DNA from 3 places in the Effusibacillus consociatus genome. Region 1 is predicted to be linked to each of the others. Evidence: riboswitches for the same ligand, from Rfam matches in the RefSeq annotation. Region 1 holds a riboswitch; each other region holds the start of a gene.
What was found. A riboswitch is a leader RNA that binds a small molecule or an ion and turns the genes downstream of it on or off. The one in region 1 is predicted to bind cobalamin.

Region 1 (3,265 bases):
GCTTGTTCAACCTATCACCTTTCCCCTATCGTAAATATCGAGCGCCTCGTTCAATGCCTTTGTAACCGCCTGCGCGATCAATGTACCGACAACGGTGCCCGGTCCCCCATATTCCATACTCTGACCACGTCCGGTTGTGGCAATCACCACAGCATCTGTCGTGGTACCCGTTGCCATTTGTCCGCTTCCGGGACACCGGATTCCCCGTTCATAGAAAATTGCCGTTTTCACTTCCGTCACTGTCGCTATCGCATTCACCATGGCAGCATCCGTCATTGTCCCGTCAATCAACACAACCATGTTAATCGTTCCGAGGGGATAAGGGAACGGATTTAAAGCGGAAGTCTGCTCTTGTCCCAGGTAGGATGGCCAAGTCCCTGCCCGCCATGCGTTGCCGCTCCCCGCCGTAACCACCGCAACTACAAGCAGGGGAGAGTCGGGCTCGGAACCAACTGACTCAAATGCGACGACGCCATTTTTCACATCCACAGCAGTCATCAGCCCGATTGATTGGTCCGGCAGCCCCAGTTCCCGGATTTCACGTTTTAAATCTTCTGCCGGATCGCTGCATCGATATCCTTTATGTACGGTCAGATTCAAAATCGAACGGATGTCGTCCTGACGCCCTCCCCGATAAACTGCCGAACTAAGGGTTCGAAGGGGAACCTCGCTTTTAATGACCAATCGTTTGTCATACCTTTCAAGCGTCACGTCGGGGAGCAGTAGTTGTGAATCAAGAAGCTGCATCGGCGACTCCCGCTTCCGCAAAGGTAGCCATTTCCCGAAGCACTCGTGCAGCCGCTTGCACCACAGGCAATGCCAATGCAGCCCCGGAGCCTTCACCCAAGCGCATCGAGAAATCAAACAACGGCTGCAGTTCCAATGCTTCCAAGACAATACGATGGCCCGGTTCAACCGATTGGTGGGATCCGAACAAATAAGAACGGACCAACGGTTCGATTTTGGCGGCTGCCAGTGCTGCCGCGCTTGTGATAAAGCCGTCAACAACCACCGGAATCCGGTGGGCCGCACAAGACAGGATCAGACCTGCCAGACCGCAAATTTCAAGACCACCCACTTTTGCCAATACATCGATCGGGTCTGTTGGATTCGGGGAATTCACCCGGATCGCCTTCTGAATGGTCTCAATCTTGTGCTGAACCCCTTGACTGGAGAGGCCCGTGCCTACCCCGACCACTTCCTGGACGGGTCTTCCTGTCAAAACCGCCGTGATAGCCGCGCTGGCTGTTGTATTGCCGATCCCCATCTCTCCGAGCGCAACCATTTTGTAACCGGCCTGATGGAGTTGGCTTCCCATTTCCCATCCGACCTGCAGGGCTTTCTCCGCCTCTTCTCTGGTCATCGCCGGTCCTTTTGCCATATTGTCTGTGCCGTAACGAACTTTCTTCACCCACAGGCGATTCGAAGTTTCCGAGGGCACTGGAATATCCGATTTCACACCCACATCCACCACATGGACATCGGCGTTCGCATTTCGGGCCAACGCGTTAATCGCTGCTCCTCCAGCGAGAAAGTTCAACACCATCTGAACCGTCACTTCGGAGGGGAATGCGGATACTCCCTCTTCTGTCACCCCATGATCCCCCGCCATCAAAACCACGGCACACGGGGTGACGGTTGGGATCGTTTCCCCTTGAATCCCCGCCAGCCGGATTCCGATTTCTTCCAACAGTCCGAGACTTCCCTGCGGTTTTGTGAGCTGGTCATGCCGTTCACTTGCGAGTTTGATCGCTTCTTGATTGAGTTCTTCAATTCCAATCGGTAACTTCCACATAGTTAGTACCTCCAGCTTCGAATATGATTCCCTATATCGCGTCCACCCGGATTGGGTTCTCGGATCCCCATCAATACGGCGGACACCCGGACTGACGCTCTTCGGGTCCCCATTAAAGTACTCGGATTATGCTACAAAGGCTTGCATCACTTTAATGGGTATAATAGTTACTCCCCCCAGTCCGAAGACCAGGGGGAGGTATGCACATACGCGTACCAGCCCCTTTTTCCTCGAAAAGCGGCCTTCTCACACTCACAGGCAGGTTTCCTGGCTCGAGTTCATGATCTTCGTTCGTCTTCCCGCGATGTTCTCACGGTGACCAGTGAACGAGACTCCCTCTTACAGTGGCGGGACCGCACCGGATTCGCACCGGATTTCCGCTATTATCCGTTTCTATGAAACGGCACCTGTGAGTATAATAGGATTATTGAAAATATGTATAGTTCCATCATGCACTATAGGGGGCTGGAATGACAAGGATAATTTTGGTTCGACACGGAATTACGGATCACAACCTGGAATATCGGCTTTCCGGCTGGACAGATGCACCTCTTAATGAAGTGGGAGTTCAACAAGCGGAATGCGTGGCCGATCGGTTAGAACAACTGGTTCGAGAGGACAATCAAGTAGATGGTATCTACGCAAGCCCATTGCAGCGGGCCGCCCAAACCGCCGAGATCATTGCAAACCGCCTCGGGCTGTCTGTCACATGTCGGGATGAGCTGAAAGAAATGAATTTTGGAGTCTATGATGGAGTCCCCATCACCGAGTTATATGAGACGCACAAAGAAATGGTCGATCGTGCATTAAATCCCGGCGATGATGAGTTCGGGTGGGAAGGAGGGGAAACCCGGGCTGAACTCTATCATCGAATTGAGCAGGCAATCCGAAGGATTGCAGACAATCATCCGGAACAGACTGTGGTGATCGTCACACATGCGGGCGCTATAGCGTATTTCATCACGGGCCTGCTTGATAAGCCATTATCACACTGGAACGAATATCATGTCGCGAACTGCAGCCTGACAACGGTATTGTGGAAGGACGGAAGGTTTGAACTGGAAACCCACAATGAAACCTCCCATGTTCCGAAAGAAAAATTCGCCCAGTTGATTGAAGAGGCGAAAAACCGGTTGGGCATGAAGGCGGTGTGAGAAAAAATCCGCCCTATGGGAGTCTGGGACCCCTTTAAGAACTGTCAGTACGGGTCCTTTTTTTAATGTGGACGGGCATTAACGGATTTTCAAGTCTTTATATGCATACTTTGGAGCCGTGACGTCTGCAAAATCGCAGAATAGGCCCCCGAAAATCTCTTATTCTGAAAATCGACGCTGGAATTAGGGAAATAAGACCGTCAAAAACCTCTATTTCACCTCTATGTATGTTCCAATCCTGTAGTATAAACTTCCCCTATCCAAATCCCGGCCGGTACGAGCGAATACGTACTGAACCGTTTATGGAGTGGGGCCA
Region 2 (3,265 bases), on a different contig from region 1:
TGCCGCGAACCAGAGTGATCATTTCAGCTGCCATGTCTGCATCCTCAATCCTGGAAACGGAGCTTGCATGATTCAGATTGAGGGTGTCGAGAACATCGTACCGGTGCTGTAGGCGATTCTGATAAATTCCGTATTTGGTCCGTTCCGAACTGACCGTATTCATTGCTTGGTCAATCTTCCCGATCGCATTCGGATCGGTTGCAATCAGGTTCCGGATCCCTAGAGCTTCCGCTGTAACATAGGATAGCTCCAAAGGAAGCGCATCGCCTGTAGTTGACCCGGTTTGAATCGTTACTTTTCCGGTTGATCCGGGAGTTCCCGGGACAGGAGGAGTGCCGGGTGTGCCTGGAATCGTAACTGTCTCCGTATATTGATAAGCAATGGTAAGTTCGATGCGATAAGCCTTCTTTTTTTCCGGATTGACCAGCCGCACTTGCCAATCGCCGGTTATGGGACTGATAAATGTCATGGTTTCAGGGTTGCTCTTCTCCCCATTAAAAGTAACGGAGGAAGCGCTGGCACTGCTGACGGTGCCCGCTTTTCCGTTGCTAAAATATCCTCCGTCATTCAGACCGAACTTTTCTCCAATAGGGGAAATGACATGCAAATCGGGACCGTTATCCGGTCCTTTCCCCCACATGGGTGTGAAAGCAGCGGTAATGGTGAAGTTTCCGTCCGCAGCCCTGACCGGTATGTTGTAATTGGGTACAACGAATTGATCCGAATTTGGATTCAGATCGAACGATGTCTGGAAAGTTGGCGATTGTCTGACAATGATTTCCGTTCTGGGGGGAGTTCCCGGTGTTCCAGGGGACGCGGGAGTCCCTTCAATCCAAGAAGAAAGCAAAGAGATCCCGTTAAAGGTGGTTCCTTTACCGATGGAATCGATCGATTCGATCAGTTGATCGATTTCTTGCTGCGCATGGAGCCGATCATTCTCCGAAAGAGTACCGTTTTGGACAAGAACCAGCAGTTCCCTGATTCGCAGCAGTTGCTCCTGAATGCTCTGGAGTCCGGCTTCGGCCGTTTGAGCTAGGGAAACTGCATCCAAAATATTTCTCTGAGCCTGTTGGTTTCCTCGGATTTGCGTGTGAAAACGCACGGAAATAGCCAGCCCGGAAGGATCATCGGCGGCAGTCTGAATTCTCTTCCCCGATGAAAGCCTGGATACTGCATGAGTGTGTTCATTCCATGCAAAGCGTAAGTTTTGATACGCATGCTGAATTGAATTGAGATAAATCATTGTTTAAATCCCCCTATTTCCCCAATAAATAGATTATCATTTAAACCTAATTAAATCGATCGGATATTTTGTCTAATAATGTCGATTGTGTTTTCTGTTGGCAGAATTCGCCTCATCAGGTAAACTGAATCATAAGTGAACCAAATTAGGGAACCGGGTGGAATTCCCGGGCGGTCGCGCCACTGTATAGCCAGACCCCTATTTTGCATTACGGTCATTGCCCTCGCGATTTGGGGTAGTGGAGATGAGTGACATCCCCCTATTCGCGAAGCAGGCAGATGAAGCGAAAGGGGATTTTTAATTGACTTTGACTGTAATGGTGCAAGGGACTGCGAGTGATGTCGGGAAAAGCCTGCTCTGCACTGCGTTGTGCCGAATTTTTGCAAGAAAAGGGTTTCGGGTGGCGCCCTTCAAGTCACAGAACATGGCACTGAACTCCTATGTCACACAAGACGGAAAAGAGATTGGCCGGGCCCAGGGAGTGCAAGCGGAGGCGGCCGGAGTTCCGGCTACAGTTGACATGAATCCGATTCTCTTGAAGCCCAAGGGTGACATGACCGCGCAGGTGGTCGTGAGAGGCGTGCCGATTGGGGATATGTCAGCCATCAAATACCGTACGGAGTACATTCCGACCGCATTGCGTATGATTGAGGAATCTCTTGATCGGCTTCGCAATCAATATGACGTCATCGTGATAGAAGGGGCGGGAAGTCCGGCAGAGATCAACTTGAAAGAACGTGACATTGCCAATATGAAAGTGGCGGAAGTGGCGAATGCTCCCGTAGTACTGGTTGCGGACATCGATCGTGGCGGTGTGTTTGCCTCCATTGTCGGAACACTGGAACTGCTCGATGCACAGGAACGCGCGCGGGTGAAGGGGATTGTTATTAACAAGTTTCGGGGAGATATCAGACTTCTTGAATCAGGCCTGACCTGGATTGAGCAGCGGACCGGAATTCCTGTTTTAGGGGTGGTGCCCTACCAACGGGACCTTTATATTGAAAGCGAAGACTCGGTCGTGCTTGATCAATTGTCCTCGGCTGCTGCTGTGAATGAGGTGGACGTGGCGGTTATCCGTTTCCCGCATATCTCGAACTTCACGGATGTCGATCCCCTCCGTTATGAACCGGACGTGTCCATCCGTTTCGTATCTGCACCTGATCAGTTGGGGAAGCCGGATTTAATAATTTTGCCCGGTACCAAGAACACGATCGAAGACTTATTGTGGTTGCAAAAAAAGGGACTGGCAGCCCGCATCGAATCTCTGGCGGATACAGCACGAATTCTCGGAATCTGCGGCGGTTATCAAATGCTCGGCAGCAAACTGTATGATCCGGATCTGGTCGAGTCCAACATTCCGGAAGTAGAGGGTCTCGGATTGTTGGATGTAAGAACCAGGTATCTTTCGGCGAAAACAACCGTTCAGGTGAAGGGGCGGGTGTTGGAGCTGCCTGACGAGGCTTCCGAACTGTCCGGAATACCCATTGAAGGGTACGAGATTCACATGGGGCAGTCGGAACGGGGAAACATGCAGCCTTTTGCCCAACTGCTGGCAGCGGGTGGTGAAAAAGAGGATGGTGCAGTCAACGGGCACGGCACTGTAATCGGGACTTATCTGCACGGGATTTTGCACAATGATCTGTATAGGCGAACGTTCCTCGACACAATCCGGATGAAAAAAGGCCTTGCTCCAATCGGTGCGACAACCTCAAACCATCGACGACGCCAAGAAGCGTTTGATCAGTGGGCGGATACGGTGGAAAGAGCCATCAACGTTGAACTGCTTTTCTCGATCATGCAAGAATATAAATGTGAGTGGAATTATAATTAGTCGATGCCAAGGGGGAATCTGCGGATGAAAATATATACCCGCACAGGAGATAAAGGTATGACGGGCGTCATCGGCGGTCGTGTAAGAAAGGATTCCGTTCGCGTAGAGGCATACGGAACGGTTGATGAATTGAATTCGTTGGTAGGTCAGGCAATTGTCTTGATGGATCCGGCGAAACATAAAGAAATGAT
Region 3 (3,265 bases), on a different contig from region 1:
AGGCGATACGCCATACCGTTTCTGGCTGGATCGGAACCGGTCCAAGGGTGACCGCAATAGTCATTGAAACAACAAGGGCAATCGTCAAGCTGGCGGAGATGATTGAAAACCAAACCCGATATTGTCTGATATCGGGTTTTTCAGTCTCAATCTGATAGGAATCGGATCTCTGAAAAGGTAACTCTTCTTGCTGAATTGCTTTCTGCACAACAATTCACCTCTTTTCGGGGTACAACATTGCTACCGCTTTATTCTTTGAATTTATCCGGGTAAAACCCTTTGGATAGTATCTTTAGTGCAAGAGGTGCACGGATTCCCTCGGCTGCTGCTGAAAGAGGAAGCACTATAAACCTCTTGTTTTTTATAGCGGGAACATCGGCAAGCTCTTTTTTAGCGAGAAGCAGGTCTTGTTTCTGTGCGACAGTCTTTTCACCATAATCCACAATAATGATAACCTCCGGATTTCTGTTTACGACCTCTTCCCAGTTAACTTTAGCCCAGCCTTTCTGGATGTCATCAAATACGTTTTTTCCTCCCGCCAAGCTGATCAAACGGGTCATGTAGTTGTTGGCCGCCGTAAAAGCTTGATCCTCCCCGCTGTCATAAACGAAAACCTTGAGAGGTTTATCGACTGGTCCGATTTGCTTGGTGATTTGTTCCATATCCTTCTTCATTTTGTTGATCGTTTCGTTTGCCTTCGCTTCGACATTAAAAATTCGCCCGATGTTCTGGATATCCTTATACACATCCTCCAGGGTAGGGGCTGTCATGTCAGAGGACTCCTGAAGATATGCTCGAATTCCTGCTTTTTCCAACTCCTCAACCGTTCCGACCGCTTTTTCCGTGAAAGCACTTTTCCAACCTGCATAGACAAAGTCCGGCTGAGCCGCCATAAACACTTCTTTCGAAGGATACTTATTTGACAGTACGGGAATTTTGGAGTATGCCTCCTGAAATTCCGGCAATATTTTATCGTCCAGATACGCGGTGCCCACCATTCGATCCTCCAGCCCCAAGGCAAGCATGATTTCCGTCACATGTTGGTTTAATGTGACAGCCCTCTTGGGTACTTCCTTGAAAGTGAGAGTCCGGTTATAGTTTTCTATCGTAACCGGTTGGTAGGCAGTGGATTTTGCAGATTCTTGGGTGGTGGCCTGTGTTGAAGTTTCTTTCGTTGAGCTTCCGCATGCAGGCAGTACTGCAAGCACGGCCGTTAAAAATAAAAGTACAAAGTTACGTGCATTTTTGATCCATTTCATTTTGTTGAAATCCTCCTGTTCCCTATCCAGATGTGATGTCAGTTTCCGCTTGCATAAACCGTTCAGCCCAACTAAAAAACCCCAGCCAAAAAGGCTGGGGGAATAAATGCATGGTGATCTGCGCAATCAAACAAACAGTCGCAGAGATCCAATTCTTTACACCGAACCTTTCCTCGAAGGCTGACTTGGTGAACTCGTTTAGGTAGGTCTCCTGGCTTCCGGATCATTGCGCTCTTTCGTCTTCCCCGATTACTCGAGTGACATCAATGAAAGAGAGCTCGCCGGTTACAGTGGCGGGACCGCTCGGGATTTGCACCCGATTCCCTGTTACCCCTTGCTGACACAAGGGCACCTAGACGAGAACAATATGAAATTATATGACAAGCGAAATTTTCATCTTCGTGTTAAGGATACAGTGATGTGACAGAGTTTGTCTATACCCGTTTTGATTTTTACACCCTTTTGAATTCTTCCTCTCTCAGAGTTCGACGAAGAATTTTTCCAACGGCTGTCTTGGGCAGCTCGGATCGGAATTCGAAGATGCGGGGCACTTTATAGGCAGCCAATTTTTCACGGCAGAAGACGGACATTTCTTGCTCCGTCAGAGTCACTCCCGGCTTCGGCACAAGAAATGCCTTCACGTTTTCACCGCGATATTCATCGGGAACTCCAATCACCACAGCCTCCTGCACTGCCGGATGCTGGTATAATACTTCTTCCACGTCACGCGGGTACACGTTAAAGCCTCCCGCAATGATCATATCTTTCTTGCGGTCAAGAATGTAATAATAGCCGTCTTCGTCTCTTCGGGCAATATCTCCTGTGTGAAGCCAGCCATCCTGAATCGTCTCCGCCGTTTCTTCCGGCATGTTCCAGTATCCCTTCATGACTTGCGGACCGCGAATGAGAAGCTCACCCGCCTCATATGGCGGAAGTTCCTTCGTTCGATCACTCACATCGACAATTTTGGCTTCTGTGTAAACAAGTGTGCTGCCGATCGATCCGGGCTTCCGTTTTTCAAGCGGATTGAAGTGGGTAACAGGCGACGCTTCTGACAAGCCGTACCCTTCGATCATTGTTCCGCCCGTCTTCGCTTCGAATTCTTTAATGACTTCAACCGGTATGGGGGCAGAACCGCTCACGCAAATGCGAATTGACGAAATCCCGTACTCTTCCGCTTTCGGATGAGAGTTAATCGCTACATACATAGTGGGGACACCCGGAAAAATCGTCGGTCTTGTTTCCCTGATTGTATTCAAGGTTTCTTCCAGATCAAAACGCGGCAGGATGACCAACTGAGAGCCACCCACGATGCCGGCGTTCATTGCCACTGTCATTCCATACACATGGAAGAGCGGAAGAACTACCAGAAAACGATCCTGTTCCTTCTGTTCTCCCCCCATCACGACATATGTTTGATAAGCATTGACAGCAATATTCCGATGGGTCAGCATAGCGCCCTTGGACCGACCGGTCGTTCCGCCGGTATACTGCAAAACCGCTACATCCTCCGGTGAAATTTCCACTTGGGAGGTTGGTATGGGTGCTCCAGCAACGAAAGCTTCAAACCCTACCGCATCCCCCTCATAAACCGTACCGGTTGGCGGCAAATCGACAACGATTTTCTTCACCAGATTCGCAGAACTTGGTGCTCCTGCGACCTTTGGCAACAGCGGGGCAAACACCACCATTGCTTTGGTCCCCGAGTCACTCAGAAAATAGTCGATCTCTCGCTCTACCGACATCGGGTTGAGCTGGACCACAATTCCGCCCGCCAGCAAAATCCCGTAATAGGCTACGACGTACTGAGGACAGTTTGGGAGCATAATGGCCACCCGGTCTCCCTTTTCGATTCCAAGTCCGGATAACCCGGCAGCAAAACGATTCGCATATACCCAAAGTGTTTGATAATCCAATTCCAGTCCCTTAAAGTGAATGGCGGTTCGTACAGGAAACCGCTTACAAGCTTGTTCCAAAAATCCTGGCAAAGTAAGATTGAGCAGATT

Region 2: it holds a riboswitch for cobalamin, as region 1 does, so the genes downstream of both, ACFO8Q_RS02570 (cobyric acid synthase) here and cobT (nicotinate-nucleotide--dimethylbenzimidazole phosphoribosyltransferase) in region 1, are expected to answer to the same signal.
Region 3: it holds a riboswitch for cobalamin, as region 1 does, so the genes downstream of both, ACFO8Q_RS23370 (ABC transporter substrate-binding protein) here and cobT (nicotinate-nucleotide--dimethylbenzimidazole phosphoribosyltransferase) in region 1, are expected to answer to the same signal.

What each region holds. Positions count from the first base shown of each region.
Region 1 is NZ_JBHSHC010000022.1:47,314-50,578, reverse strand. Features, by position in the region: gene cobU (bifunctional adenosylcobinamide kinase/adenosylcobinamide-phosphate guanylyltransferase) at 1-10, opposite strand, end outside; gene ACFO8Q_RS03720 (adenosylcobinamide amidohydrolase) at 7-747, opposite strand; gene cobT (nicotinate-nucleotide--dimethylbenzimidazole phosphoribosyltransferase) at 734-1,795, opposite strand; cobalamin riboswitch at 2,036-2,221, opposite strand; gene ACFO8Q_RS03710 (histidine phosphatase family protein) at 2,266-2,949, shown strand.
Region 2 is NZ_JBHSHC010000014.1:153,394-156,658, forward strand. Features, by position in the region: gene ACFO8Q_RS02565 (flagellin N-terminal helical domain-containing protein) at 1-1,243, opposite strand, end outside; adenosylcobalamin-variant (AdoCbl-variant) riboswitch at 1,377-1,452, shown strand; gene ACFO8Q_RS02570 (cobyric acid synthase) at 1,545-3,074, shown strand; gene ACFO8Q_RS02575 (cob(I)yrinic acid a,c-diamide adenosyltransferase) at 3,099-3,265, shown strand, end outside.
Region 3 is NZ_JBHSHC010000157.1:69,490-72,754, forward strand. Features, by position in the region: gene ACFO8Q_RS23365 (FecCD family ABC transporter permease) at 1-64, opposite strand, end outside; gene ACFO8Q_RS23370 (ABC transporter substrate-binding protein) at 249-1,259, opposite strand; cobalamin riboswitch at 1,444-1,630, opposite strand; gene ACFO8Q_RS23375 (long-chain-fatty-acid--CoA ligase) at 1,712-3,265, opposite strand, start outside.